Regions from separate parts of the Paenibacillus motobuensis genome, predicted to be linked through region 2. Evidence: riboswitches for the same ligand, from Rfam matches in the RefSeq annotation. Region 2 holds a riboswitch; the other holds the start of a gene.

Region 1 (16,418 bases), on a different contig from region 2:
GCATACCCCGACCCCGCTCGCTTCAGCTATGGGCTTGATCGCAGCGATTATGATCGGCGATATTGCCGTCAAGACGGGCTTATTCATCAACGAAGTAATTCTGTATATGGCGATCGCAGCAATCGGGATGTTCGCAACGCCAAGTTATGAATTGGGGCTGGCCAATCGGATGGTTCGGTTGTTCCTGCTTGTCGCTGTAGCTATCTTTGACGGTCCTGGTCTAGTTGTCGGAACGACACTGTACATTCTGTTTCTTACTTTTCAACGTTCCTATAACTCGCCTTATTTATGGCCATTTATCCCATTTAATGCCAAAGCAATGGCCGCAATTTTGTTCCGGGTTCCGGTTATGTCATCCAAGCAAAGACCGTCTTTCAACAAGCCGCGTGACCGCACGCGGATGCCGCAGAACGAATAGATGGTGGGCGTGTCTACCAAATAACACAAATCATATTCATAATAATCCATTTTTCAGTTCACCGTTTGTTTGCTATACTGGTGTAAAATTGAAAACAGTGGAGGATTGCATAGATGTATTTACACGGTACGAGCAAAATTAATACGAAAGGCCATCTGGAAATCGGCGGCTGTGATACAGTAGAGCTCAAAGAGACCTACGGCACACCGCTCTATATTGTAGATGAAGACCTTATACGGCAACGGAGCCGTGAATATATGGATGCCTTCCGAGCATCCGGTTTGTCCTTCCAGGTTGCATATGCAAGCAAAGCCTTTTGTGTTATGGCTATGTGCCGGCTAGTTGAGGAAGAGGGCCTGTCTCTGGACGTAGTCTCTGAGGGCGAATTGTATACCGCACTGCAAGCAGGCTTTCCTGCGCAGAGAATTCACTTCCATGGCAATAACAAGACGCCATTTGAGCTGGAGATGGCTATTGATGCGGGCATCGGCTGCTTCGTAGTCGACAATATGGTAGAGCTGCATATGCTGCAGGCCATTGCGGCTGAGAAGAAGGTTGTGGTGAACATTTTGCTTCGCGTAACTCCTGGAGTCGAAGCGCATACGCATGAGTATATTTCAACCGGACAGATCGATTCCAAGTTTGGTTTTGATATCGGGAACGGGGCTGCATTCGAAGCAGTTAATGCGGCAGGCTTGTGCAACAATCTGAATCTACTCGGGGTTCATTCACATATCGGTTCGCAGATTTTTGAAGTTGAGGGGTTCCACTTAGCGGTTGAGCGAGTTGCTGATTTCGCTGCTCATGTCAAGGAACAGCTCGGTGTTCTGTTTAAAGTAGTTAATCTTGGCGGGGGCTTCGGTATAAGATATACAGAGGAAGATACGCCGCTGAAGGTTGCTGATTATGTCAAGGCAATTACGGATGCAGTGAAGCAGCACTTTAGCCTTAGCTATCCTGAGCTTCCGGAAATCTGGGTGGAGCCAGGTCGCAGTATTGTCGGCGATGCTGGTACTACGCTCTATACGGTCGGTACGAATAAGGACATTCCTGGCGTACGCAAATATGTTGCTGTCGATGGAGGAATGACCGACAATCCACGTCCAGCTCTTTATGAATCCAAATATGAGGCATTGCTGGCGAACCGTGCTTTTGATTCCAATGAAGAGTTGGTATCAATCGCTGGGAAATGCTGTGAAACAGGCGATATGCTGATCTGGGATATTGAGCTCCCAACTGTGAACACGGGGGATCTATTAGCAGTGGCTTGTACGGGAGCATATAATTACGCGATGGCAAGCAACTACAACCGGATTCCACGTCCAGCAGTCGTATTTGTTAAGGATGGGTATAGCGATATCGTAGTGAGACGCGAGACACTCGATGATATCGTTGCTTATGATACGATTCCTGAGCGGATTTCGAAGCAGCCCTCCTACAAATAAGAGCTATGAGGATTAAGAGCTAGCACTTGTCTATAATGAGTAGAACCGTGAGGAGAACGCATGAATTGCGCATTCTTCACGGTTTTTTATTTGTACGTAGGCTTCCTCTTTGCTCTACCGGGCATTTCATAGTACACTGGAATAGGTTTTTGACTAACGAATAAATAAAAGGAAGTGACCGATATGAAAAAAGGCAAGATCGTATTGGAAAATGGTGGAGTGGTTGAAATTCAATTTCTGCCTGAAGAAGCGCCAGGTACGGTAGAAAACTTTGAGAAACTGGCTAATTCTGGTTTCTATAACGGACTTACGTTCCATCGCGTAATTCCAGGCTTTGTTGCACAAGGTGGATGCCCAATCGGAAATGGTACGGGTGGCCCGGGTTACACGATCAAATGTGAGACTGCAACTAATGTGACGAAGCATGAACGCGGTGTTCTGTCTATGGCTCATGCAGGCAAAGATACTGGCGGCAGCCAATTCTTTATCGTATACGAACCACAACCACATCTTAACGGGGTACATACCGTATTCGGTAAAGTAACCTCCGGCATGGATCTTGTGGATCAAGTCCGTCCTGGTGACAAGATGCAAGAAGTAACTGTCTGGGACGAATAGAATAAATGCAATAAGAGCCTGCGTAGTTGCAGGCTCTTTCTTGTTGTACCTATTTTCTAGTCAACCCTAGAAATTATACAGGTTTTATTGCTGATCGGACTTTTCGTCCTTGATTTCTTCACGGAATCCTTCAATGCTTCTGAGCCGCTTCTTGTTTTTATCCTCGATTTGCTGTTTCTCGGTGCCGGAGATTTCGTCGGCATGCTCGCTTAGGTAATCCTGACCTTCATGAAAATTTTGAATGGTATTACTTATATGTTTGCTTAATTTTTGTACGTTGTCCGAACGATCGTCGGGCTTAGCCATGGAATTGCCTCCTCTAGTGTTCATTGTAAAATCAACGCTGCACGTCAATGTTTATCATCTGCTTTGCACGAAATTTTATACACAGAACGAGTGCCTCATCAGGGGAGTTTGTTCGATCCTTGATTTTTTAAGATGATAGTGTTAACATTCGTTATGCAACAACTGTTTTGCATAATCGAATATTTTTTCCTTCGGGGTCGGGTGTAATTCCCAACCGACGGTGATGGCATGCTCTATTTAATTAGGCTTCTTACGTCTAATAAGATGCATGTACGAGTCCGTGACCTGTATATCACTTGATCTATTCATGCGATATATGGCTGAGCCGGTGAGATTCCGGGACCGACAGTATAGTCTGGATGGGAGAAGGAAGACGCAGCAGAGCTTTTAGGCTAACATTATGCGCTTGGACATACTCATAAATGCCGCATACTTGCAGTCAGTAAGTTCTAATTTTCACAAAGTTAATGTGCATAATGTACATAGCTTCTGTTACAGCATAGCCATAATGGCTTTGTCTGTTCAGCGATGTGATTTTTTTGCGTACTCACTCTCATAATAACCCTGATGGATTAGATTCCGTCGGGGTTTTATTTTTGGATTCTACACTGATACAGCGAGGGAGGTGGGAAGAATGCAGATGATGAACGATGAGTTTTATATGGGTCTTGCTCTGGATATGGCTGAGCGTGCTCTGGGCCAGACTGGAATTAATCCGGTGGTCGGTACGGTCGTCGTGAAGAATGGTGCTGTTGTTGGTATAGGCACACATTTGAGAAGAGGGACAGCTCATGCGGAGGTGCATGCTCTAAATATGGCAGGCGCTGAGGCTGAGAATAGTACAGTCTATGTCTCATTGGAACCTTGCAGTCATTATGGCATGACGCCTCCATGTTCGCAGCGACTAATTCAGGAGAATGTGAAGCGTGTCGTTATAGCCTGTGAAGATCCTAATCCAAGTGTAGCGGGCAGAGGGATCGCGATGCTACGCGAGAGTGGTATTGAGGTGGAAGTCGGTGTACTGCGTGAGCGAGCTGTTAAACTCAATAGAAAATTCAACAAGTATATTACGACGAGATTGCCTTATATCACGCTCAAGACAGCTAGTACTCTGGACGGCAAGATCGCTTCGAAGAGCGGCGACAGCAAATGGATCTCCAATGATGCTGCCCGCGAAATGGTGCATACCTTGCGACATCAGCATCAGGCAATTCTGGTAGGTGTCGGAACGGTCGTCGCCGATGATCCAATGCTTACAACAAGGTTATCGGTTCCAGGATTGTCTCCCATTCGAATTATCGTTGATTCGCCCTTAAGGATTCCTGAGAATAGCCAAGTGTTGACGGACGGCAAGGCGCCAACCATCCTATTGACGACAAGCCGTGCGGCTCAAGACAGAATAGACGGGCTGCGCAAGCAAGGCATTGAAATCATGATATGTGGAGACGGCCCTGAGGTTGATCTGAAGCATGCAATGCGCCTACTTGGCGAACGTGAGATTGCCTCGATTCTGGTAGAGGGTGGAGGAAGGATCAACGGGTCGATGCTGCAGCATCATTTGGTCGATGAATTAATGGTATTTATTGCTCCCAAACTCATTGGTGGCCTTGAATCGCCGGGGAGCTTTGTCTTTGACGGTTATGAACGAATGCGAGATAGCATTGTGCTAAAGGATATGGAAGTAGAGCTCATTGGTGATAATATTTGTGTCAAAGGAAAGCCGGTGTATTCCGTATAACCAGAGTCGTAGGGTAACAAGGAGGCAAGATCATGTTCACTGGAATTGTTGAAGAAATCGGTACGATGAAATCGATCAGCCATAAGGGAGAAGCGATGGTGCTTGGCATTCTGGCCAGTCGTATTATGGATGATGTGAAGCTGGGGGACAGCATCTCTGTAAATGGTGTATGCCTGACCGCCACTTCCCTGGAAGCTTCCGGCTTTACGGTAGATGTCATGCCACAAACTTATCGCCATACGAATCTGAGGAATCTGAAGCCTGGCAGCAAGGTGAATCTAGAGCGAGCTATGGCTGCAGGCGGAAGATTCGGCGGACACATCGTACAAGGGCATGTGGACGGAACCGGCACGATTGCAAATATGCGTCAAGATCAAAATGCCGTCTTTGTCGAAATTGAACCCTCGGAGCCAGCTCTTTTTAAATACATTATTCCTCAAGGCTCGATTACAATTGATGGAATCAGTCTGACGGTCGCCAGTGTTGAAGGAGGAAGGTTCATGGTATCCATCATTCCACATACCTGGAGTGAGACAGTGCTAGCGTTAAAACGGGCGGGAGACACGGTCAATCTGGAGACGGATGTGCTAGGCAAGTATATGGAGCATCTGCTGAGATTCAGTAATAGCCCAGCAGGTCATTCGCAGAAGGGCAATCCTTCAAACGTAGATTTATCATTTCTAGTCGAGAATGGATTCGCTTGAGATCGTCAGGTCTTCTAGGCAACCGAATGAACATAGCGATTGAATTTATGGTTCCTGAGATTCATTTGAAATTTGCAGCAATAGCAGGAGGGGATTCATATGGAAGATATTCAATTAGATCGGATTGAAGATGCGATTTATGATCTGATGCGCGGCAAAGTCATTATTGTAGTTGATGATGAGGATCGGGAGAACGAGGGAGATTTTGTAGCGCTAGCGGAAAAAGCAACCCCGGAAGTTATTAATTTTATGATTACGGAAGGGCGCGGTCTTGTCTGCCTGCCGATCACACAAGAGCGAGCGGAGGAGCTGGAGCTGCAGCCAATGGTGGCGCAAAATACGGATAATCACGGAACAGCCTTCACCGTATCGATTGATCACCAGGCTACTTCAACCGGTATATCGGCTCATGAGCGTTCACTGACAGTTCAGAAGCTCATGGACCCGGCGGCCAAGCCAGGCGACTTCCGCCGCCCAGGGCATATGTTCCCGCTGATCGCCAAGAAGGGCGGTGTACTACGCCGTGCCGGGCATACGGAGGCGGCTGTGGATCTGGCCCGGATGTGCGGGGCATATCCGGCAGGAGTGATCTGTGAAGTCGTTAAGGAAGACGGTACGATGGCGAGATTGCCGGACTTGGCTGAAATCGCCAAAACTTTCGATCTGAAGCTGATCAGTGTCAAGGATCTGATCCATTATCGCAATGAGAAGGAGAAGTTGGTTAATCGTGAGGTAGAGGTGCATATGCCAACCGATTTCGGTGATTTCAGAGTTGTCGCCTATACCAATGATGTTGATTCCAAAGAGCATGTGGCGCTTGTAAAAGGCGATATCGGTGGTGATGAACCAACTCTGGTGCGTGTGCATTCCGAATGTCTCACCGGCGATGTCTTCCATTCTCATCGTTGTGACTGCGGCCCACAATTTGCGGCGGCACTGAGTCAGATTGAGAAGGAAGGCAGAGGCGTGCTGCTCTATATGCGTCAAGAAGGGCGTGGTATTGGGCTGATCAATAAATTGAAAGCTTATAAGCTTCAAGAGCAGGGCTTCGATACGGTGGATGCCAATCTGAAGCTGGGATTCCCACCAGATCTGCGCGATTACGGGATTGGCGCACAAATTCTGAAGGATTTGGGTATTCGCGAGATTCGCCTCATGACCAATAATCCGCGTAAAATTACCGGTCTAGAAGGATATGGCCTGAATGTGGTTGAGCGGGTGCCTATCCAAATGGAGGCTAATGAGGACAACACCAAGTACTTGCATACGAAACAGGCTAGAATGGGACATCTGCTGGAATTTGATGATATCGAGCAGGATGAATCCTAACAGCAGTAACTTTATTATGTATTAACTAATAAAAATACAAATTGAAGGGGATGGATATATATGGCACATGTATTTGAAGGAAATTTAGTATCTGAAGGATTAAAATACGCAATTGTAGTTGGACGGTTTAACGAGTTTATCACAAGCAAGCTGTTAAGTGGAGCGCTCGACGCCTTGAAACGGCATGGCGTCAAGGAAGAGGAGATTTATGTAGCCTGGGTTCCTGGAGCGTTCGAAATTCCGTTCGCGGCACAGAAGTTAGCGGAAAGCGGCAAATACGACGCTGTCATTACGCTGGGAACCGTCATCCGTGGTTCAACAACACATTATGATTATGTCTGCAACGAGGTCGCTAAGGGCGTAGCAGCAATTGGCTTGAAGACAGGTGTACCGACCATCTTCGGAGTGGTGACGACAGAGAACATTGAACAAGCCATTGAACGTGCTGGAACGAAGGCGGGCAACAAAGGCTGGGATTCGGCAATGGCGGCCATTGAAATGGCGAACTTGACGAAACAGCTAAAATAGTGCTTATTTAATGTAGTACCCTTTTTAGGGTACTGCATTTTCATTTTATTCGAGATGTTTATGTTACGTAGGCATTTATATGGGTGGAGGAAGTTCATTGACGACTGTATTATATAAACTGGAAGCGTTCGAGGGGCCACTTGATCTCCTCTTGCATTTGATTGATAAAGCGGAGATCGATATTAATCAAGTCTCGATCAGCGAGATAACCGACCAGTACCTTGAGTATTTACATAACATGCAGGAGCTGGAGCTGGAGGTTACCAGTGAATTTCTCGTCATGGCGGCCACACTACTGTCCATCAAGAGCAAACAGTTGCTTCCCAAGCCGCCTGTCATCGAGCTGGATGAAGATTACGGCTATTATGAAGAGGAAGAGGATCCGCGTGAAGAACTGATTCGCCAACTGATTGAATACCGGAAGTATAAGGGAATCGCTGAGCAACTGCACGAAATGGAGTGGGAACGCAGCCTTATTTTCACGAAGGAACCTGAGGATTTGACTCCATTCTTGCCTGAAATTCAAGAGAATCCGGTGAAGGGATTGCATACACAGGATTTGATAGAAGCCTTCCAGAAGGCGATCCGCAAAGCGGTCAAACGCAATACAGTGGCGCGAATCCATCGGGATGAGATCTCGGTGAAAGATCGGATCAATGAAGTGGTCTCCGTGCTTGAAGCAAGCGGTAGAGGAGGCAGACTGCTGTTCTCCAAGCTGCTGCATGAGGAGATGTATCGTCATGAGATTGTCGTTACGTTTCTGGCTATCTTGGAATTAATGAAGATGAAACAAGTGGTTTGTTATCAGAACAAACTGTTTGATGATATAGTTATTGAGTGGAGAGGTGAAGGTTCGGCCGATGAATTTTCAGGAATTGAAATCGATTATTGAAGGTCTGCTATTTCTTGCCGGGGAGGAAGGAATCAGCGTTGCACAGCTGGCGGAAGTAACCGAGCAGCGTAAAGAGATCATAAATGATGCTCTCTTAGATTTGAAGAACTCTTTTGAACGAGCGGGACGCGGTCTACAGGTCGTTCAAATTGCCGGCAACTATCAATTAGCGACTTTGCCCCAGCATGCACCTTATTTTGAGAGACTGGCTTATTCACCTTCCAGGTCCTCCTTGTCTCAAGCGGCGCTCGAGACATTATCGATTATTGCTTACCGACAGCCGATTACACGAATTGAAGTAGAAGGGATTCGTGGTGTCAAATCGGAGCGAGCTATTCATACTCTGGTGAACAAAGATCTGATTGAAGAAGTAGGACGGGCCGAAGCAATTGGTCGACCGATTCTGTATGGGACAACCAAGGAATTTCTCGACTACTTTGGGCTTGCTAGTCTGAAGGACTTGCCGGTTATGGAGGATATCGAGCCATCGGATCAACTTGAGGAGGAGACACAGCTCTTGTTCAAGAAGCTGGAAGAACAGCAGCTAACCTTTGATGATGTGGCGCGTGACAAAGTGGAGTTAACGAATAACGACGAAGGGCCGTTCGAATAGGCCTTTTTGTTTTTCCAATATTAGCCTTTACCGTAAGCAGGTAGAGGTTTTTTTGCGTTACGAATGTTTCTTATAGTGAACAGCCATACTATTAAGAGCTTGTTATCTGAATAGCATGGAGGGCGTTCTCGTGTGGATTTGGCTCGGAAGCAGCCTGTTCCTGCTGTGTCTCATCATTGTGTTACTCCTATTATCGCATATCAAGCTTCAGTTCTTTGCCAAGAAGAGTAACAAGAATGACATAGTTACGGTCGATGTTACTTTGCTCTTTGGCCTCATCTCGCTTCACTATAAAATACCGGAGATTGAACTGAAGAATTTGCAGGATGGATTGATTATCCGGGGAGAAAATAGCAATAATTTGAACGAGGGACAGACGGCAAATCACGAGCAGGCAATTAATAAACATAAGATTGAGCAATGGGCTGACGATTTTAGAGAGATGCTGAAAGCTACCCTAGGACTTCGTAGCTGGATGAAAGCCACATTGAAGCATATTAAGGTTGCCCAATTAGAATGGTCTACTAATATTGCCCTTTCCAATGCTGCGCATACCGCAACTTTGACGGGTTTCGCTTGGGCACTCAAATCGACCCTTATCGGATTTTTGTCTTATCACATTTCACTGCAACAAAGACCCAAACTATTCGTGGTACCCAAATTTGGAATTCCTCCTTTGTTTGTCAGCCAATTGAAATGTACAGCGCGAATTCGCTTAGGGTATGCTTTTTATGCCTCGTTTGTATTGGTCTTTCGTGTATTACGCGAGAATAAAGGGCTGCGCAAATGGTTTAAGTTATTGTCCAAAGCCAAATCAGCAAAATCATCAGATCGCTAATAAGACTTCAAGGACTTAAATCCCATACATACAACACGCGCGGTATGAGCAGACTACGAAAAGCGTAGGAAGTCCTTATTCAACCCAATTCTTAAGGAGGAAGTATAATGGCTGAACATCCAATTCAAGGGCTAATGCAAACGGCGATGGAGAACATCAAAGAAATGGTTGATGTGAATACCATTGTCGGTGAACCTGTTCAAACACCTGATGGCAGTGTGATCCTACCGATCAGCCGCGTTGGCTTTGGCTTTGCTGCCGGAGGCAGTGATTTTTGTATTGAGAATGATCATGATTATGAAAAGAGCAGCTCCAGCAATTCTGATGACCATGCTAAAATAAGACCTTTCGGTGGCGGTAGCGGGGGCGGTGTCTCCATTAATCCGATTGCCTTTCTTGTTGTAGGTACCCAAGGCGTACACATTGTTCCACTCGATAATCAGACTCATTTGGCCGAGAAGATGATCGATGCGCTGCCTAATGTTATTGACAGAATCCAATCGATGATTCCAAGTCGCAAAGAAGATGAGCCCAAAATTGAAGTTCATACAGAGCTTTAAGAGGTAATTCAAAAAGTCCGCTTTTGATAAGTTTAACATCCAAGGGGCAACAATCGATCCTTTCCGGAAGCTCCGGGAGGGGTCTTTTTTTGTAGATATAGAATTTATTCGTTATCAGCGGAAGCTGATGAAATTCTATATCGCAAGAAAAAGTGGCCTTTTTGACTACCTTTAAATTAAGTGTTCAAAAAGTCCAGTTTTCAGCACCGAGAAGGTTGGATGAAGCCAGGGACTGAGAAGCGCAGCGTACGTAGTTTGTACGTGAGCATCGGAAGGCCCGGGTGAATTCAAGATTCGAAGCTGAATCAGCTGCTTGATATTCATCGTGATCAAAAGTGGCCTTTTTGACTACCTCTAAAGTTGGGACATACTATCTTAGTGAAATGCATATAATGATACAAGTTCGCCAAGCATTCAGCCGAAAGGAATACGACGATGAGAATGACATCTAAGATACGCTTTATATCCTTGTTGACGAGCGGTCTTCTGCTGCTATATCCATTAGCGGCACAAGCTGAAGAGCAAGACAAGCCGAAAAGTCCACAGGCTCCGGGGGATCATGCCCAAGCGGCTGCTCTGATTGATGTCACCTCCGGCAGGGTTCTATACGAACATCATGGAGATGAAGAGCTTCCGATTGCCAGTCTGACAAAGATTATGACGGCAATTGTCGCTATTGAACATGGGAGATTATCCGATAATGTCAAGGTTGGCAAATCCGCATACGGTAAAGAAGGATCGTCGATATATCTTCATTTGGGCGAAGAGATGACATTGGAAAATATGCTGTTTGGCCTAATGCTGCGTTCGGGGAATGATGCAGCTACAGCTATCGCCGAACATGTCGGCGGTTCGGAGGAAGGATTCGTCCGTCTGATGAACGAGAAGGCGTCGCTCCTTGGTCTAAAGCATTCTCAATTTCAGAATCCGCATGGGCTGGATGCTAAGAATCATTACTCTTCCGCTATTGATCTGGCCAAGCTAACAGCGTACGCGATGCATAATCCTGATTTTAAGGAGATCGTCAAAACCGAGGTGAAACAAGCCCCGAATCCGAATGATCCATGGGATTATAAATGGATTAACAAAAATAAGATGCTGCGCTTCTACGAAGGAGCGGACGGTGTTAAAACAGGCTTTACGAAAAAAGCTAGACGCTGCCTGGTAAGTTCAGCAACCCGAAATGGTCAACAACTCGTGGTTGTAACGATTAATGACGGGGACGATTGGAATGATCACCGTAAACTGCTTGATTATGGCTTTGACCACTTTCCTCTTATGGAGATTATTAAGAGGGGACAAACCTTGCAAAGTGGAGTTGTTGCCGGTATAGGCTTCAAGTATGCTCTAACCCCGAAAGAACTCGAACGGATCGGCAAGAAGCTTGTCCTGCAGGAGGAGAACGAGCTTCACTTCGGCAAGCGGGGGGAGCTTCACATTATGTTGGACCAGAAGCCTATTGGCAAGATTCCGGTCTACAAGCGCGGTAGCATTCCTCCGATTCCAAAGCAGTATCAGCAGGTATACAGCTCTGGCAGCATGCGGCCGGATTGGTTCACATCATTTCAGCATGTATTGAGATCTTTGTTATTTTCGGGGGATTAGGGAAAGGAACGAATTGGCTGAAAACTAGGGGGATGAGGGGATATGGTAAATAAAATATGGCTGGGACTCATCGTCATCGGCTTCTTGTTCGCTGCGGTCAAGGGCGATATCAATACGGTAACACAAGCGGCCTTTGACGGCGCTGCAACGGGTGTTACGGTATGTTTCGGTCTGATAAGCGTACTAGTCTTCTGGCTAGGGATGATGCGAATGGCGGAGGATGCGGGGCTAATCAAGACGATATCCAAATTGCTTGGACCTGTAGTGTCTTATCTGTTCCCTGATGTTCCTAAGAATCATCCGGCGATGGGCTTCATTCTTACCAATATGAGCGCAAATCTGCTCGGCCTTGGAAATGCCGCTACGCCGATGGGGATCAAGGCGATGCAACAGCTCCAGGAGCTGAATCCGAACAAGGATACGGCCTCTCCAGCAATGTGTACACTGCTTGCCCTTAATACGGCAAGTATAACCCTCATTCCTACGACTTTGATCGCGATCAGGCTTAATTTTAACTCGGCAAACCCGGCGGAGATTGTTGGCTCTACGCTTATAGCTACTGCGATCGCAACGATGGCGGCGATTGTTGCCGATCGATTCTACCGCAGGCGATACTCCAAGAAGATACCGCCGCTTAGCCCCCCTAACACGATTACTTTGAAAAGGTAGAAAGGGGGGAGCTTCATTGCTGGAGTGGGTTAATAGTCTATCGGCCTGGGCCGTCCCGGTCATGATCGCATTCATTCCTTTATACGCTTATTTTAAAAAAGTGCCTGTATACGAATCCTTCGTCGACGGAGCGAAAGATGGTTTTAATACGGCGATTGGAATCATCCCCAATTTGGTCGGAATGATGGTGGCCATTAGCGTCTTTCGGGCATCGGGAGCGCTCGAGTTCTTTGTCGGCCTGATATCACCCATGTTCGAATATTTCCGTATTCCTGCCGAGGTGCTGCCGTTAGGTCTGCTGCGTCCTTTAACAGGCACGGGCTCTCTAGCCTTCACGACAGACCTGATCAAAACCTATGGACCGGACTCTCTGATCGGGCGAATTGCATCAACCATTCAAGGGAGTACTGATACCACCCTTTACGTACTGACCGTTTACTTCGGGGCTGTCGGAATTCGCAACGGTCGTTATGCCCTCAAAGTAGGTTTGTTCTCCGATGTTGTTGGATTCTTCGCTGCTGTGTTTATTTGCTTGCTCTTATTCGGCTAATATTATTCGATATAGAGATTACATATGATCTAACCGCCTTGGGGAGGGAGTGTTCCTGCTTGGGCGGTTATATTTTTTGCAATATGAATAGCTTTCTTGCGGCCTATTGTGAATTTCATCTCCTATAGGTATCATGTGTATTGAGGTGACTAATGTAAAAATGGAGAGATTACAGAAAATACTAGCCAATGCTGGCGTAGCTTCGCGCCGAAAGTGTGAGGAATTGATATTGAGCGGTAAAGTGATGGTGAACGATGAAGTCGTGACCACGCTTGGAACAAAAGCTGATCCGAATGTAGACGTCATTACCGTAAACGGTAAAACTATTGGTGCAGAGAAGAAAGTATATCTCGTATTCAATAAACCGAAGGGCGTCATTACAAGTGCTTCAGACCCGCAGGGAAGAAAGATAGTCACCGACTACCTGAAAGGTATTAAAGAGAGACTATATCCAGTCGGACGTCTCGATTACGATACTGAAGGCCTGCTTATTTTAACCAATGACGGGGACTTTGCTCATCTGCTGACTCATCCTAAGCATCACGTTTCCAAGACCTATTTGGCCACGGTGAAGGGTGTGCCTCATGGCACCGAGTTAGACAAGCTTAAGCAAGGCATTATGCTCGAAGATGGAATAACTGCCCCGGCAGAAGTGGAATATCACGATATCGATCCGGAAGGTAAGCAATCGACGATTTCGATTACGATCCATGAAGGAAGAAATCGTCAGGTGCGCCGTATGTTCGATGCGATATCACATCCGGTTCTCAAGTTGAAGCGAATCTCCTTCGGTGATCTATTTCTCGGTAATTTGAAGAGAGGGATCTATCGCCACTTAACGAAGGAAGAAGTAGAAGGATTATATAAGTTAGCTGAGGCATCAGGCAAAAAGAGCAAATCTTTGAAAAGAGAAAGCTCGGATAAGCCTGCAAATCCCGTCAAGCCCAACAAGAACAAAAGAAATTTTAAACCGCGAAAAAAAGATTAGCCTATTCAGACACATAATATTCATAATTCCCCTTGCGAAAAATATGGCAATTTTCGTTATAATGTTCATAGGATGTTCACGATTTGTTCATTGATTTATGAAAATTGTCATAGTGAGGAGAATTGATATGGGGAAGGCGAGACGTCCTGTTCAAATTATAGTGTTGCTCTGTATTGTAGTGTTAGGAGCATATGCCATCAATTCAGCAGTGCTCGGCCGGGGGAACGACAAGCCCGTGGTTGGCAGTAAGCCTCCGGCTGTGAAGCTGCTTGGACTCGATGGCAAAGTACATACCCTGGATGAATACAAAGGCAAAGCCATCGTCATCAATTTCTGGGCTACATGGTGTACCTACTGCGTAAATGAAATGCCTGCCCTGCAGCAGCAGTGGGAGAAGTGGCGCGACTCTGGAGTTGTTGTGCTTGGAATCAACACGGGTGAAGACAAGATGACGGTAACTAATTTTACACAGCAGCTTGGAACTGATTTTCCGATTCTGTTTGACACAGATAACGAAGCCGTTCGCGATTATGGAGTCGTACCGATGCCAACCACCTTTTTTGTAGATAAAAAAGGGAAAATCGCTTCTATCCAGCAAGGTGAGCTGAATCTGAAAACATTGAATGAGCAGATTAAGCAGCTTGTACAGACTGAGGGGTAGAGGCTATGGCATTGATAGAGAATACAAAATGCGAATGCGGTCATCAGAATCGGGTTGGTACGGTACTGTGCGAATCCTGTGGGAAGCCGCTGGATGACAGAGGCGATTCCAAGGGATTGCTAGAAATGCGTTATGATGGTGTAGCCCGGCGTTCCCAACGCGTAAACCCCAATTTTATCGATCGGATCTGGAACTTTTTCTCGTCGGTGAAAGTTGCGGTTTATTTAATTATCTTTACGCTCGTAGGCGCTATGCTGGGCACTATTTTTGAGCAGGAGAGCAATTTCATTAATTTTGATCCGACCACCTTCTACAAGGACAAGTACGGGCAGATTGGTGAAATTTATTATAAACTGGGTCTTTCTCACACTTATGAATCTTGGTGGTTCGTCCTGCTGCTGGTGATGATCGGCGCATCTCTCGTCATCTGCAGCCTGGACCGCGTGTTGCCACTTTACAAAGCGCTTTCAAAGCAGCGTATTCCCAAGCATATGCAATTCCTTACACGCCAGAAGGTCGTCTACCAAGGACCTCTAGCCGAGGAAGGCAGGGATTGGGTAGAGCGGGCTGTCAAGCCCCTCAGAAAGAAAGGCTACCGCGTGCATACAGAGAAGAGTGCGCTTCTTGCCGAGAAGCAGCGATTCAGCCGCTGGGGCCCCTATATTATACACATCGGACTGATTGTCTTCTTATTGGCCGTGTTGTTCAGGGGCTTGCCTGGCTTGCATTATGATCAGCATTATTGGTTCCCCGAAGGGGAGAAGACGAAGATTCCCGGGACGAACCTATATCTGGAGAATGAGAAGTTTAGGGTGGAATATTATTCGGAAGATGAAATGTCCGAAGGCTTCCGCAAGACGGGTAAAGTAGTCGCGAAGCTGTTCGAGACGAAAGCTGTTCTGTATGAATGTACCGCGAATTGCGATGATCCTTCCAAGGAGCCTCAGCTTAAAGAGGTGCAACGACACGCGATTCAAGTGAATGACCCTCTAACTTATAAAGGGCTTCGCGCCTATCAATTTGATTTCGATTTAACCCCTAAGCTTCGTTCGGTTCAGCCTGTATTGGTGAATCAAGTGACCGGCGAGCAATATGGGAAATTCAAGCTTGAGATGAACAACCCGCAACAGGAGTTCAAGCTTGGTCCATACACCTTGGAATTAAAAAATAAATTTTTGGATTTCTCCTTAAATGAGCAAGGGCAGCCTATTTCAAAATCCAAGGACCCGAATGCTCCGGCATTTCTCTTTGTAGTGAAGGGTCCGGATTTGCCGGAGGAAGGCAGTCAGTTCATCTATTTTCCGAAGCAGATCGATAAAGAACGATTCCAGCAGGATGCTATTAATGAGAAGCTTGGCGGACTGCAGAACAAACTGGAATTAGACGTACAGTCGATGGAGGACGTAGACATTATCGCTTCATCGAGCTATTTGAATATTCGGATTGACCGGGCTATGCCTTTTGTATGGCTTGGACTTGGAATCGTTATGCTTGGTTTGATCATGAGCTTCTATTGGCAACATCGGCGGATCTGGCTCCGCATTGATGAAGGAATATTGACGCTTGGCGCGCATACCACGAAGAACTGGTTCGGCATGCGCCGTGAAGTATCTTCGTTCCTAAGCGCGATGGGCATAGAAGCAGATGAGAAGTCATTGGAAAATGGGGGGGAATAGGTATGGATTTTTTAGAAATTAGCCGATATGGATTTATGATTGCTTTTTTTCTATACTGTGCTTCTTTTATTTTTTATGTAGTTGCTGTTACGGGGAAGACGTGGAAAAATAGAGACCCGCAGCGTCATGAACGCAAGTGGGGGAGAATCTCCTTTGCAACCTCTTCCTTGGGATTGTTGTCGCACCTGATCTACTGCGCATTTCGCTGGGCCTATAGCGGGCATATTCCAGTCAGCAATATGTATGAGTTCATGACATTCCTGTCTATGATGGTGATGAT
Region 2 (14,336 bases):
TCTTGACTGGATCTGAATAGACCCCTGAGTCTTTGGTCAGGATTCCATTTAAACCTCCGAACAAATAGCGCCACATCTGATCGTCTACAACGCCTGCTGCGCTTCTTCGGTTCTCTAGTCCATAATTATCTTTGAACTGATTCACCGCTTTTAGAGTCTCCTCGTCGAAGCAGCCATTGGCCTCTACTTCATAGCCTAGCTCCTTCAGTCTCTGCTGCAGCCGAAGTACTTCTTCGCTATACTTCTCGGGATTTAAGCTTAATTCTTCAGACAAGGGTGGAATATATACCGGCAGTGAAACTGAGGCGGATAAAACAAATGGATACACAGGGAGGGCGCCAAATGGGGATAGGGTTTGATTCTTCTCTTGGAATAGAGCTTCTCGACTCAGGACGAGAGGTATTTTCTTCTGCTGCATTTCTTCGATTTTCCGGATCGCTTCCTTCTCACGTTCAACATATTCTCCTGCCGCCCACCTCAACGTCTTCTCCTTAATTCGCAGCTTATCATCAATCGCTAGGGCCAGCTGCTGAATCTCCTGAACTAAGCGCTCGACCTCATCTGCGGCTCTGCCAACGTAATCCTCCGAATACTTGATACGAGTGTCACCCACGACTCGAGATACATCCTTGCACATGCCCGTAACCTGATCTTCAATCATTCGGTTTAGAGGTCCAAGGCTGTCTGCCAATCCTTCTACCTGATAGGGATTCACCTTCTGCTCCATAAGCCCCGAGCTCCTCTCTATATCCCGTGAAATTGAATAATTTGTCGTAAAGCAGCCTCCGGTCGTTGGCGAAACAACCTAACCTGCTCCCGACCTTGCCTCATACAAGTGATCCACGTCCCTTGCTGAGTCTTCAGACAATGGAAGAGAGCTTCCGCAGGATGCTCACGATCAAACCGATATCCTGCAACGATCCGACATAAGGATTCATCATACACTGCCCTTGTCAGTTCCTCTGCTACTTCATACTTCAATCCATATGGCTCCAGCATCATTGCCGAGCTCTTCACAGCTCCCGTTCCAGCCAAGGCAAACGCATAGTTAATAATTTCAGCAGGTAGATCAAACTGCAGTTCCTCAAGGCAATCACTTAATAGAAAATGTTCCACTAGCAGTTTAAAACTATCATCCCTCTCTAGAAAAAGCTCCACTTCGCAATTCTCTTCCCCTTTTAGAGAGGTATATTTCCCATGGCGAGAGTGAATAAACTCCAGGCTTACTTCATCATTTTCCTCTAGCAAACATGCGAATGCTTGCTCCGGAAAAGCCAGCACCGAGATCAACTCAGCATAATCAGAATCTATGTATAGCTCAGAGTTCTCCTCAAATGACAAAATCCCCTTATGTATCAATCGATCTGAAACCGCAATCCACTTGTTGCGAATTTCTTCTGTGTCCAGATTACCTCGCAAATCCTCAATTCCAAGCAGAGACTCCGCACCAGCCAGCATACATAAGTAAAATAGCTCCTCATTAGGCAGGGTACATTTCACCATTTAGCAAGATCCCCCTCTTTTTCCTTCTATTAGGATTTTCCAACCATATTATAACAATTGGTATATATAGGAACAACCCCTCACTCATCCAGATATAAACACTCATTCTATTAGAATAAAAAAAGCACACCTGCATAGCTATAAACCAGCTATTGCACGATGTGCTCCTGTTCCCTTATACATGAAACCGGGCCCGGAATTTCCCTGGGGACTCTCCGGTCCAGCGCTTGAATTGGCGGCTGAAGTGGGCAATGTCCTTGTAGCCGAGACGGGTGGAGACGGCCTCTACCGTAAGCTCGGGCTCCATAAGCAGAAGCTTGGCCTTCTTCAGCTTCAGGCCTGATAAATACTGGCGCGGAGATATGCCATATACCCGCTGGAAGATGCGGTTGCAAGACGAAGCGCTGTATCCGAGATCCGCGGTGGCGGCTGCTACAGCATCTCTGGAATGCTGCTCCTCCTTTTCACCCCCGGACAAAGCCTCTCCCTGGATATCGCTATCCTCAACGCACTTCTCCAACCTCGCCGCAATCTCAAAGGCAACCCTGCCCATCTTGCTGCTGGCCAGTTCCTCCTCGCCCTGCTCAGACAGCACCTCGCTCAGGCCAGCAAGCAGATCGAATACGGCGGACATGGCCCTCATCTTGTTAGCTATCTTAAGTGGCACCTCATTAGCTGAAGTTAGCGAGATCAGCTTGTCCAAGCTTGGGCGAATCGTCCGAGTCAGGGCGCTTGTCGACTCGTACAGGTCGAAGTTCCTACGGCTCAGCAAGGCATGGAGAATAGGATCATCCGCATTAAAATGCAAACAGTAATAAGTCATCGGCTCTTCACCAATCGCAAGGCTCTCATGAACATCCTCCGGCCTAAGCAGCAGTAAATCACCGGGCTTCTGGATATAACGCTGACTGTTCACAATCATCTCCTGTCCCCCGGCGAGCAGCAAATTGACTTCAAACAAAGGATGAGTATGCCTGGGGTATGACCAATCCTTGGTCACCGTACGGACATGGGATGCAAATATCCGAAATGTCGAATCCATATCCGGCAGCATAAACTCCGCAATATAACGATTATTAGCCAGTTCCAGTTCCATGGCAGCAGCCTCCTTGTACACAAGCTCAAGAATTTTGTAGTCAATTTGGGTAAATTGATTCATGGTTTGGATATAATATATCATTTTCTACCTTGTTATAATTAACATATCACATAATCATCTCTATATACAGGAGGTAGTTAAATTGGATAAGAAGATGTTATTCAACGCACACCACTCTCCAATGGGAGCGTTTGCAAGTTTCACACTAGGTTATCCCGGCAAGAAAGGCGGCTTAGATCTTGAATTGGCTAGCCCGCCCAATCAGAATATATACATTGGACTGCAAGAGGATGGCAAGAACCGTTACCAGGCGCTGCCTTTCTTCGGAGAAGGCCAGGATGAGCGCGATCGCTATACATCTGAACAAGATGGAGAGAAAGAAGTCGTTGAAGATAAGCTTATCACTTCTTTTGACCAAGAGAGCATTACTCGCAGCTTCAATGCGGCAACGGATGAATGGCAGGCTGGAGATCTGACCTTCCGGATCTATTCGCCATTTGACAGTGTACCTGATCCAGCTACCGCCAAGGATGAGGAACTCAAATTTGCCATTATGCCAGCGGTACTGGCTGAGATCGTCGTCGACAACACACGCGGAACAAGCAGCCGCCGGGCCTTCTTCGGCTTGCAGAACAGCGACCCGTACAGATCTATCCGCCGTCTTGAAGAAGTAACGAACGGTGAGATTATCGGGATTGGACAAGGCAGACATACCGCGATTGCGACGAGTGACAGCCGAGTAAAAAGTGCAGGCTTCTTCACAATGGAAGCAATTCTTGAGCCTAAGGTTGAAGAGAATCTGCGTTTTGGTCTCGGAGCCGTCGGCGCTCTGCTTATGGATACACCTGCAGGGGAGAAAGCGACTTACCGCTTTGCGATCTGCTTCTACCGTGAGGGATATGTTACAACCGGTCTCGATACTACCTACTACTACACACGCTATTTTGCAAATATTGAAGAGGTTGCCGCTTATGCGATGGATAACTTCGATAAGAAGGTAGAGATTGCACAGCAGGCTGACCGCATCACAGATGCACCTCACCTGAATGACGATCAGCGCTTCATGTTGAGACATTCGATTCGCAGCTACTATGGCTCTACACAATTGCTCGACCACAAGGGAGAAGCGCTCTGGGTTGTGAATGAAGGCGAGTACCGGATGATGAATACGTTCGACCTGACCGTAGACCAACTGTTCTATGAGATGAAAATGAACCCATGGACCGTGAAGAATGAGCTCGATCTGTTCGTGAAGCGCTACAGCTACACCGATCAGGTTCATTTCCCGGGAGATCCAACTCCATATCCAGGCGGTATCAGCTTCACTCATGATATGGGCGTTGCCAATGCCTTCTCCAAGCCTGAATATTCCTCCTATGAGCTTCATGCGATCGATGACTGCTTCTCGCACATGACGCATGAGCAGCTTGTGAACTGGGTACTGTGCGCTACTGTATACGTACAGCAAACAGACGATAACAAGTGGATCAATGCTAATCTGAGCATTATGGAGCAATGTCTGGAGAGCATGGTGAACCGCGATCATCCAGATCCAGCCAAACGCACAGGTATTATGGGTCTCGATAGCTCCCGCACAATGGGTGGAGCTGAAATTACAACCTATGACAGCCTTGACGTATCGCTCGGACAGGCACGCAACAATATCTATTTGGCCGGTAAAAGCTGGGCTGCTTATGTAGCGATGGAGAAATTGTTCACGAAGCTTGGCCGTGGGGAGCAAGCAAGCCTGGCTGCTGAACAAGCCGATCGCTGCGCAGCGACTATTGTGTCGCAAATGCTGCCGGAAGGATACGTCCCTGCCGTCATTTCAGAGAATAATGATTCTCGAATTATTCCGGCCATCGAAGGGCTGATCTTCCCGCTCTTCACCGGCTGCAAAGAAGCGCTGGATCCGAACGGACGCTTCGGTGCATACATCCAGACGCTGAACAAGCATCTGAATACCGTGCTTCAACCAGGTGTATGCCTGTTCGCAGACGGAGGCTGGAAGCTCTCCTCCACCAGCGATAACTCCTGGCTCAGTAAGATCTATCTGTGCCAATTCATCGCTCGGCAAATTCTCGGCCTGGAGTGGAACGAGCAAGGTAGAGCTGCGGACGCAGCCCATGTCGGTTGGCTGACTTCTACCGCGAATGCTTACTGGAGCTGGAGCGACCAGATGCTCGCCGGAGTGATCTGTGGCAGCCGCTACTATCCGCGCGGAGTGACATCCATTCTGTGGCTGGATGAGCAGCCGTCTGCGTAATACGCTAACCAAGCTATCACAAAAGCCTCACACGACTTTCTTTCCCCCACCAAATGGGGAGGGGAAAGCGTGTCGGGCTTTTTTCTTCCTATAAATTCGTAGTAGGTGCTCGCACCCACTTTCTAAACCTATAGTCCGCCCTCTAACGAAACTGGTATCGCGATTTAGAACAAATCCGGCACCTGAATATTCTAACGAAACTAGGTATCGCTATTTAGGCTAAATTAGGCATTAAAAAATTCTAACGAAACTGGGTATCGCTATTGAAGCAAAAAAGAGGCTTATAGTCCGAATTTCACCCGAATAACGATCTGTAGTTTCGTTAGATTTTATTCGCGGCTTTTGACGAGGAAATAACGATCTGTAGTTTCGTTAGAAAATAAAAAGAATAACCCGAGACGGTTCGTCCCAGGTTATTCCGTAATATCATATGAAAAACTTAATCCGCAGAAGCATTATTCTGTCTGGAGATGGCAAACAATACGAACCAGATTAGCAGGAAGCCGAGCGCTTGAGCGATGGTTACGATCTGCTGGAAAGCGATCCAGTTGATCAGAACGCCTACCATCGGGAAGCTGAGCTCCGCCAGTGTAGCCACAGACGCCTTTGTAGTGGTTAGACCTTTATAGTAGACTAGGATGCTGAGCAGTCCTGGCAGCAGCGCCTGACCAAGCAGGTTAAGTCCTACCAAAGATAGATCGTATGTGCCTGATGGAAGATTCCACGCAGCACCTTCATTCCAGGTTACCGCGAGCAACAGCGGAAGAGCGAGAACGAATCGCAGCGAGGTCACTGTCTCGTATTTCATCTGTCCGACCATCAACCTGCCCATCACGGTCGAACCGCCCCATAGAGCTGCAGCCCCCAAAGATAACAGACTCCCCACTTGCACAAATTCATTCCAGTGCCCGATCGGAATAGCAAACCCAAAGGTTAGAAAATAAGTTCCAGCCAGCGCGATCAGGAACAGAATCGAGAAATGACGCGGTAGCTTCTCTTTGAGCAACAAGCTCGCTAAAATGATGGCGAACAACGGCTGCAGCTTCTGCAGCAGCAATACTGCGTTGGCGTTGCCGTTAGCAAGCCCCATCGTGAACAGGATAGTTGCTATGGCTGAACCGCCCCAAGAAATGAAGAGCAATGCGCCGAGATGCTTCATGCTCATGCCTTTCAGTTCCCCGCGATTCTTCCATAACACTGGAATTGCGATGAGTGCGATAATCACATGCTCCAGCAGAACGATTTGCGCTGAAGTCAGCGCACGGAGCAGAATGATCCGGAATAATGGATCGACACCCCATAGGGCCGCTCCCAATACCACTAGCCAAAAACCGCTTTTTGTCTTAGCAGGACGCGCTGAAGTGGGCTCCTGCACCTTATAGCCAGTACTTACATTTTCCATCTTGCTGTCTCTCCCTCTCCTTGAATACGGAGTCTTGCCAGCAGAAAGCCCCCGTGAATCGACAACAGTCGACATCTACGGGGGCTGATCAAATAAGCATGTGCAAAGACAGGCTTATCGCCTTGTCGCACAAACTTAAGATTGATCTTCTCCCATCCGGACTTTACCGTCGGCTCTGGATTTGCACCAGATCAGTCGCTATCGTCCTACAGGACAGACAGCGAGTCGCGGGCTGTGATTCAATCGCTATGTGCTGATCGAACCATTCACCGCCGGTCAGGAATTTCACCTTACCCCGAAGATCCATATTCAAATTTTTAATTGTTTGATTTTACAATATCCGCTGAATTCATATTACAATCTTTGCCGCGGATATAACTATAATGAATATCACATTATACTTAGTATATGACTTGTTTCATGTATTTTCAATGAGAATAATTTCATTGTTTCATGCTATTTAATATTTGTATGCAGCGCAACAGGTCTACGCAACACAAAATTCGTCTCATTCATCTAGCTCTAATAGTACGTGTTCAAAGAGGCCGGTTTTCAGCACCGAGAAGGTTGGATGAAGCTAGGGACTGAGGAGCGGAACGTACGTTTTTGGTACGTGAGCACCGGAAGGCCCAGCTGAATTCAAGATTCGATGCAGAGCAGCTTCCTTATTTACTTCGTGATCAAAAGCGGACGGTTTGAACAACCTCTAATAGACCTTGTGGATGATCTCCTCGAAATCCGGCTCCTTCATCTCGAAATCGTCAATGTCCCCCCAGGTCTCCAGCTCACGCAAGATATCAACCGTACTCCATTCCTGGCGATTGGCCTCAATCGTTACGACATCCTCCTCCCGGTCGGTTACTCGAATCGCAGGATTAAGGGTATCCGGCAGTTGAAATTGACCGCGGAATGTGACGCGAATCTCGGTTGGCAGGCCGATCGTCTCACGAAGTGAGCGAGCAGTACCATCAAAGGTCAATTCACCGTGATTGATAACCATGACGCGTCCGCAGAGCTGCTCAATATCATCCATATCATGGGTAGTAAGCAATATCGTCTTCCCGAAATCCTCATTCAGCTGCTTGAGAAATTTCCGAATATTCCGCTTCGCATTCACATCAAGTCCAATCGTGGGTTCGTCCAGGAACAGAACATCGGGATCATGCAGCATCGATGCGGCCAGATCGGCCCGCATTCGTTGTCCGAGCGACAGCTTGCGAACCGGTGTAGCCCAGAATTCATACAAATCCAGAAGCTCCGCCAATTGGTCCAAGCGCCTTCGCTTATCGCTATCCGTCACATTGTACATTTTGGCCAAGATATCATAGGAGGCCTTGACCGGAAGATCCCACCACAGTTGACTTCGCTGGCCAAATACAACACCGAGGTTCCGCACCGCCTTCCGCCGCTCCTGGTGAGGATTATAACCGCCAACAACTACCTCGCCTGAGCTCGGATGAAGGATGCCAGTCAGCATCTTGATCGTCGTCGATTTGCCGGCCCCGTTCGGTCCAATGTATCCGACGAATTCGCCCTGCGCAATCTGGAAGTTGATGCCACGGACCGCTTCTTTCCTAGTATATTCCCGGGCGAATAGTGTCCGAATGCCGGAGAATCGTCCCTCACGAACGATCGGGGTCTTGAATTCTTTATATAAATTTTTGGCTTCGATCATTTCTGTGCCCTCCCTTAGCTTAGCTTCCTGTGCTCTGATATTTCGTAATTCCGAACCGCCAGAACCGCATACTTGCCCCAAGACAAATCGTCGCCATCGCGGCCACAGCAGCAAGCACCCAGGGTCCAAGCTCACCGCGAATAATGTATAGAGCTGGAACATAATTGACGAAGCCGACGGGGATGATGATCAGCAGCATGGATGACATCCATTTGGGATATAAGGTCAGCGGATATTGCCCAGCTGTCCTAGCTGCATCCTCGGTGAAGGTCTGTAGTTCTTCAATCCTTGTCGTCCAGAAGCCAATCGTTGCTGTAGCCAACCCGATCGAGAAAAGAATGACCGCTCCAGTTACAATGATGAATAGAGTAAATACGATGGAGGTCCAATCGATCTGCCCGCTGCGCCATAATCCGTTCATTGACCAGCAGAGGATAAAACCGCCCTGCAGCACCTCTCCAAGCATAATGCGGAAATTCCGCGGCATGATGGCAAGAAGCACGGGGACGGGTCTGGTCAGGATTTGATCTAGTTCACCGTCTACCAGATATTTTTCCAAATGATGAACCTCATCGGCGAACGTACGGTACAGCGTCTTGGATAGTGTAATCACCGAGAACAGATAACCAATCTCATGCATGGACCATCCTTGGATTGCCCCAAACTTGTATAGAACAATCGCGATCATCAGGAACTCCGAAATTTGAATCAACGCTGCGAGTACCGATCCTAGAATAAAATTAAATCGGTATTGCATCCGACTGCGAACACTGGTCTTGATCAGTAGCACATATAGCTCCAGCCATGACTTCAGCTTGCTGCTTAGCTTCAGCTTTGGCTCCAAGTCAGGATTCTTATTTTGATTCGGCCTTTTATGCAAATTGGGCTCATCGATTACTATCGGTTGGTCGCCCAAAGTCTGCTGGCTGCTCGAATTCAACTTGTCACTCATCCGCCCTGCACCTCCACTTTATGCCGCAGCACCTTAGTCGCCAGCAGGCAGATCAACGTCAAGAAGGCACACCAAAGCAGCGTCCCCCATAAATGAGAGCCGTGTTCATAACCGAGATAGATGCGCGTAGGCACGTAGAGAAGATACGGGTATGGTGATAACCAGGCTAACTGTGATAACCAGGAGGGCAGCCATTCCAGCGGAATGAAGAAGCCTGCTAATAAATTCACGAGCGCATGATTCGCCCAGTAGAACCAGGAAGATTCTGTCGTCCACAGTGCAGTTACCCCGATCAGATAATTCATGCAAATCGATATGTAGGCTGCGCCAACTATACTGATTGCAACAAGCATAACGGTGAAGCTGCTCTTGGGAACATGAAGCGGGAAAATGATGAGATACAGCATGTAGATAGGGATTGATTTGTAAATGAACTGGTAGGCGATTTGCCCCCATTCGCGCGCCGCCATATGGCTGAACAAATGAACGGGACGCATCAGATCCAGTGAGATTTGACCGGTCCGCACGGCTTGCGGAATGCCAAGTCCGTTCGAGATAAAGCTGGTGATCCACAGCAGGCTCTGCGTGAAGCAGATGTAACTGATCATGCCGTGGGTTCCATAAGTGCCGAGGGAATTATCCCTGCCGAGCCCGATCCAAATACTGGCGTAGATGAATCCGAACATCGCGCTGGCAAGATTGTGCACCATATGTGCACCGCGGTACTGCAAATTGCGTGAATAGGCCTTGGCAGCCAACGTAAAATAAAGCATGAAGCACCTCCGATAAGCATTTTTGACGGCTTGTTCCGTCCACTTCAGACAAGGGCATTTTGCAGCAGTAGGGACAGATATCATACCTTATTATTCCAGAGGTGGCAACTGTTTTTTGTACTAGCGTAGACTAACATCAATAATGGCCTGTCTTATCTACTAGCGAATATCTTCCTGGACCCTATCATAGTACGATCACAAGTCTTTCCGGATCTGTATAGTAACTCAGACTAAGTCTAGTACTTCTCCATTTTCAAATAGTTGCAGAATCGCACTTATCTGAACTCAAAACTGCTGTTATAGCTGAAATAGTTGTAAATCTTCACTTAAATGTATAACCTACACTTAAAATCTCAAATCAAAGGACATAACAACAATAAGTGTAATTCGTACACTTAAATTCCCTTAGATTCGTAGAATAAGAGAAAATAGAAATTTTAAGTGTACATTTTACAGCTAAAACAACTCTTTTCCAGATCGTCACTCATTTAATTGCACAATATGCAATTAAATAAATATAAGTCAGACGCCTTTCTTGAGGTATACGTAGCAATTATAAGCCCGCATATTTATCAAAAAATAGAGGACGCCAATGCCAATGAGCGCCCTCTATTTTTAAGTTGAACCCTTTATCCTATTCCCTGCTCATTTGCCCGTTTAACTTCTCGGTTATGGATTGAGCAGTTTTACTGCTGCAAGCAGTCGAGACAGGATGGCCGCCGCTTCCGCTCTTGTCGTGCGGCTGGCTGGAGCAAATTTATCTTTGCTCTGTCCTTGCATAATGCCTGCCTGGAGCATCAGCTCCACCTCTTCCTGGGACCATGAATGAAGCTGTGAACGATCGGCATAGCCCGACACTAGATCCTTGCTCTCCCCGGCAATAAGGATCACTTCCGTGCCCGTTCCCTGCTTCACCCCGTTCTGCAGTAAACGCAGCGCCCGCGCTCCCATTACGGACATTTCCTCCCGGGTAATTTGCGCGTTCGGACGGAAGCTGTGATCTGCATAGCCTTGCACCAGTCCATAATGGATAGCCGTAGCAACGGCATCTCCATACCATGCATCAGACTTCACATCGTTATACAAAGCACCTCCACTACTGCTGGTTCCCCTTTGAAGATCAAGCGCTCTGACGAGCATCACAGCAAATTCAGCCCGGCTGACAGGCTGCCCCGGTGCAAAGAGATCCCCACCGACACCATTCAGGATTTGTCTTGCCGCCAGCTTCTCAATGACCGCCTGAGCCCAGTGGCCTTCGATATCCGCAAAAGTTACTGGATGATGAGCAGCGACAAAGATTCCATTTGCTGCACTCTTCACAATGACAGTAGTCGTTCCATCAGCATTATTCTCTAGCCACGCCGGAACATAGCTTAGCTTGCCTGTTGCCGGATCATACAGCAGAACAACCGTGGTTGATGGATCAAGCTTGCTGTCTACAGTCCATTGGCGCAAAACATAGATGGCTCCTTCATAACGGTCTACCTGGACCGTCTTGCCTCCTTCCGAGACTTGAACCATAAATTTCATGGCATTTCCCATCAGTTCCATACCTTGCTGCTTTGCCTTATCCTTGAACCCTGCCTGCTCCTGAGGAGAAATTTGAATCGACACGACGGCTTGCTTCTGATCAACAACACCTGCCTGCACGATTACCTGATCGGTCAGACTGAGCGGGAATCGGTATACCGATCCGCCTGCTCCCGTTACCTCGATCACCGCCTCCGGATGCTCAGCCGCTGCTGCTGCTAATACTGCTGCTGTCAGATTCACTCTACCTTCACTATCGGTCTTCAGCTCAATCGTCGTCTTACCTTGACGCAGAGCCTCCTGCAAGACGGAGTCAGACAAGGAACCCGCAGACTGGCCAGTACCTGCTCCTCCACTTGACCCGCCAGTCCCTCCAGAGCTGCTCGTACCTGGATTCTCTACTCCACCTGAACCTGGATTACCTGGTTCGCCTGGATTGACCGGAGGCTTCTTCCCAGAAGCAAAGCCCTCGTTAATCTCCTTGAAGCTGAAGGCGGCCGATGGATTGGACACCATCTTCATCCGATCTCCGCGAATAATTACATTGTCGACGGTTGCAGAGCCTTTAAGGCCCGACGTAACATCGACTCCATTCGTCCCCGTTCCATCGATAACGATATTTCTCAGTAGGACATCTTCTACTGTAAAATCACCATGGGCAATCAGCCCGGCATACGTGCTGTCTTTTACCACATTATCCTGAACCACAATCTTGCCCTTCATATCACTCTCCCCGGCAAATAGCCAGAGCGCTCCCAGACTCACGCCATATCCGGTATCATAGCTGCCGGTACGAACGAGCGTATTCCGCTCCACGACCGTCGTTCCGGCAAAAGGCTCTGCGTTAAAGCGGGTAGATACGGCAATCCCCGCACCATTTGCTACCGTATCCTTGACAATATTATCCTGGATCTTATTATCCTTGCCGCCAAATACGACGATGTTGTCAGCAAGCCAAGGCAAGGTCACCGTATTGAACCGTGCCGTATTGTTCACACTAGGCGTTCTCTCCGAGCCGTTCATATCAACCAGCTTGCTGTCAGTAAATGACCACATCGCGATGCCGTCATCCCCCGGATAGCGGATATCGCTCTGCTCCATCATACTGTTCGTCGTTCCTACGGCAAAGTTAATGCCATCGGCCATCAGATTGCGAATTCTGAGCCCCATCATGTATAGCTCATTGGTCCGTGCCTTCTCCCCGATCGGCTGCGTTAGCCACAGGCCGGCCTTGGTATGCTCAATCCACACCTGCTGAATGATCGAACCTGGACCAAACGCTCCATGAAAAGCATTCGTGAACGCTTCATCATCCCGCTCATTAATGCCGCCATCGATAAGCAGATCATAGACTTCTACCGTTCCTCCATGCCCATAGAACTTGGCCCCGTTCAACGTTGTGTACCACATTCCTGCACCGCGGATCACCGCTGAATCCAAATCCAGCAGTTGATCACCGAAGTCAAAGCTGCCTGCCGGGAACCACACCCCGGTTCCCCGGTCTCTGGCCACAGACAGAGCATCTCTCAAGGCCATCGTATCGTCCTGACCGTCATTCGGAACCGCTCCAAAATCGATAACCGATACGAAGCCTTCCGGCATCTCATAGGCGGGTGCCACCTGCTCCATGTCAACCAGATCAATGGCATAGAAGTCGGCTTGATCCCCTGCATCCTTTTGCAGTCGGATCACTGCCCCTTGCGGCATATCGCCGATCAGCGCATGGATCTCATCGAAGAAGCGATGCCCGCTGCCTTGACGAGGGTCATTCGACCAAGGATAGCTTCCATACTCCCAGGCATATTTTGAGGTCAGCTTAAGCGACTGCTTGAATTGCCCGTTTACATACAGCGACAAGGTCTGCTCATCGCCCGCTCCATCTGTACTGTCCGGAATCGAGTAGCGAACAACGAGCGAATTGGCCGCTTCAGCTAAGGCAAATTCCACATAATCTCCTGTCTGCTTCAACTGGACTGCCTGGCGCCCCGATGCTTCCGAAGCTAGATTGCGGTACTTCCGCGACGCTCCAAGCAGAACTCCGTTCGTCTTCATATCCTCCGCTTCATAGCTCACATAAGGTACCGTTGCTCCGCGATACGCTTTATTTACGCTATTTTTGACGGTTAAACTGTCAATTTGCACGGCCGATAGTTCCCCATTTACACCGCTCAGCGATACCGTATTCATGCCGGCGCGCAAATTCAGCTTTACTTCCGCGGTGCTCAAGCCGCCCGAAGGTTTAAATGCTACTGACTGCTCCTCTAGTCCGTTCACTTTTACGCTCAATAGCTGCTCGGAGCCAGAGTCATTTTTATAGCGAATTAGACCCTTGTATTCCCCTTGCTCCTGCGCATGAACCGCAAACCGGATCAACTTGTCTGTCTTGAAAGCATCCTCCACCATATATGCGATATCCGCAGCTATAGGAGTAAAGCTCCAAAGAACCGATTCCGAAGAAGCCGCTGTTCCATAAAAGATACCCGCCATGTTGTATTGCAGCAGACCGCCTGCATCCACCGCATTGGACAAAGTACGATATCCTAATGGTTCATTCAATATCCACTGCGAGCCCAGCGGCTTCGTGGACGTCGACACGGTTGGTGTCAAGCTGTTGTCCAGTGACAGATAATGGCCCGTAGCTGTGTTCTTGATCAGATGCCGTCCATTAAAGTCCTGCAGAATCCATCTGGAGGCCGCATTCGCATCATCTCCGCTAACTAGCTTAATCGTCCCGCTCTGTTCTGCAAGCACCTTGCCGCCAGCCCCTTGCGGTGCTATCACCATTACATTCGTATCATTCTGTACAGGTGTTGCCGTACTCAGGTTGCGTTCTTCGTCCATATTAGGTGTATTGAACTGCGACGGCGCTAACTCCAGCTCCCATTGCACCGATCCCCAGGAGTCAGGGTACAGGCCTCGTTCCGCATACCCCGTATTGTTCTGGACATGAATGAATTCATCGTCGTAATTACCATATTGGCTGCGAATCAGAACCTGATCCCCGCCTGCGACGCGATTTACCGCCCAGGATGCAGCGCTGCTGTCCCCGGCAGACAGTTCCTTGCTCTCTACAAAAGTATAGTCCTCGTTCAGCGTCAGATAATGTCCTGTAGCCCGGTTCTGAACACGCTGCCGT

The links. Region 2 has a riboswitch for FMN ahead of ABD014_RS09460 (DMT family transporter). Riboswitches for the same ligand answer to the same signal wherever they lie in the genome.
Region 1: linked by a shared signal. The riboswitch ahead of ribD (bifunctional diaminohydroxyphosphoribosylaminopyrimidine deaminase/5-amino-6-(5-phosphoribosylamino)uracil reductase RibD) and the one ahead of ABD014_RS09460 (DMT family transporter) in region 2 are both predicted to bind FMN.

The regions. Positions count from the first base shown of each region.
Region 1 covers NZ_BAAACX010000016.1:115,630-132,047, forward strand. Annotated here, with positions in the region: gene ABD014_RS18395 (spore germination protein) at 1-418, shown strand, start outside; gene lysA (diaminopimelate decarboxylase) at 532-1,863, shown strand; gene ABD014_RS18405 (peptidylprolyl isomerase) at 2,047-2,481, shown strand; gene tlp (small acid-soluble spore protein Tlp) at 2,566-2,787, opposite strand; FMN riboswitch at 2,971-3,162, shown strand; gene ribD (bifunctional diaminohydroxyphosphoribosylaminopyrimidine deaminase/5-amino-6-(5-phosphoribosylamino)uracil reductase RibD) at 3,422-4,525, shown strand; gene ribE (riboflavin synthase) at 4,558-5,229, shown strand; gene ABD014_RS18425 (bifunctional 3,4-dihydroxy-2-butanone-4-phosphate synthase/GTP cyclohydrolase II) at 5,329-6,558, shown strand; gene ribH (6,7-dimethyl-8-ribityllumazine synthase) at 6,619-7,086, shown strand; gene ABD014_RS18435 (segregation and condensation protein A) at 7,166-7,978, shown strand; gene scpB (SMC-Scp complex subunit ScpB) at 7,947-8,591, shown strand; gene ABD014_RS18445 (DUF2953 domain-containing protein) at 8,722-9,429, shown strand; gene ytfJ (GerW family sporulation protein) at 9,537-9,989, shown strand; gene ABD014_RS18455 (D-alanyl-D-alanine carboxypeptidase family protein) at 10,425-11,594, shown strand; gene ABD014_RS18460 (nucleoside recognition domain-containing protein) at 11,637-12,263, shown strand; gene ABD014_RS18465 (spore maturation protein) at 12,325-12,813, shown strand; gene ABD014_RS18470 (pseudouridine synthase) at 12,974-13,801, shown strand; gene ABD014_RS18475 (redoxin domain-containing protein) at 13,929-14,462, shown strand; gene resB (cytochrome c biogenesis protein ResB) at 14,474-16,138, shown strand; gene ccsB (c-type cytochrome biogenesis protein CcsB) at 16,141-16,418, shown strand, end outside.
Region 2 covers NZ_BAAACX010000008.1:274,884-289,219, reverse strand. Annotated here, with positions in the region: gene ABD014_RS09480 (peptidoglycan-binding protein) at 1-727, opposite strand, end outside; gene ABD014_RS09475 (hypothetical protein) at 745-1,503, opposite strand; gene ABD014_RS09470 (helix-turn-helix domain-containing protein) at 1,679-2,599, opposite strand; gene ABD014_RS09465 (glycoside hydrolase family 52 protein) at 2,757-4,868, shown strand; gene ABD014_RS09460 (DMT family transporter) at 5,308-6,270, opposite strand; FMN riboswitch at 6,411-6,577, opposite strand; gene ABD014_RS09455 (ABC transporter ATP-binding protein) at 6,977-7,945, opposite strand; gene ABD014_RS09450 (ABC transporter permease) at 7,965-8,702, opposite strand; gene ABD014_RS09445 (ABC transporter permease) at 8,894-9,670, opposite strand; gene ABD014_RS09440 (S-layer homology domain-containing protein) at 10,340-13,387, opposite strand.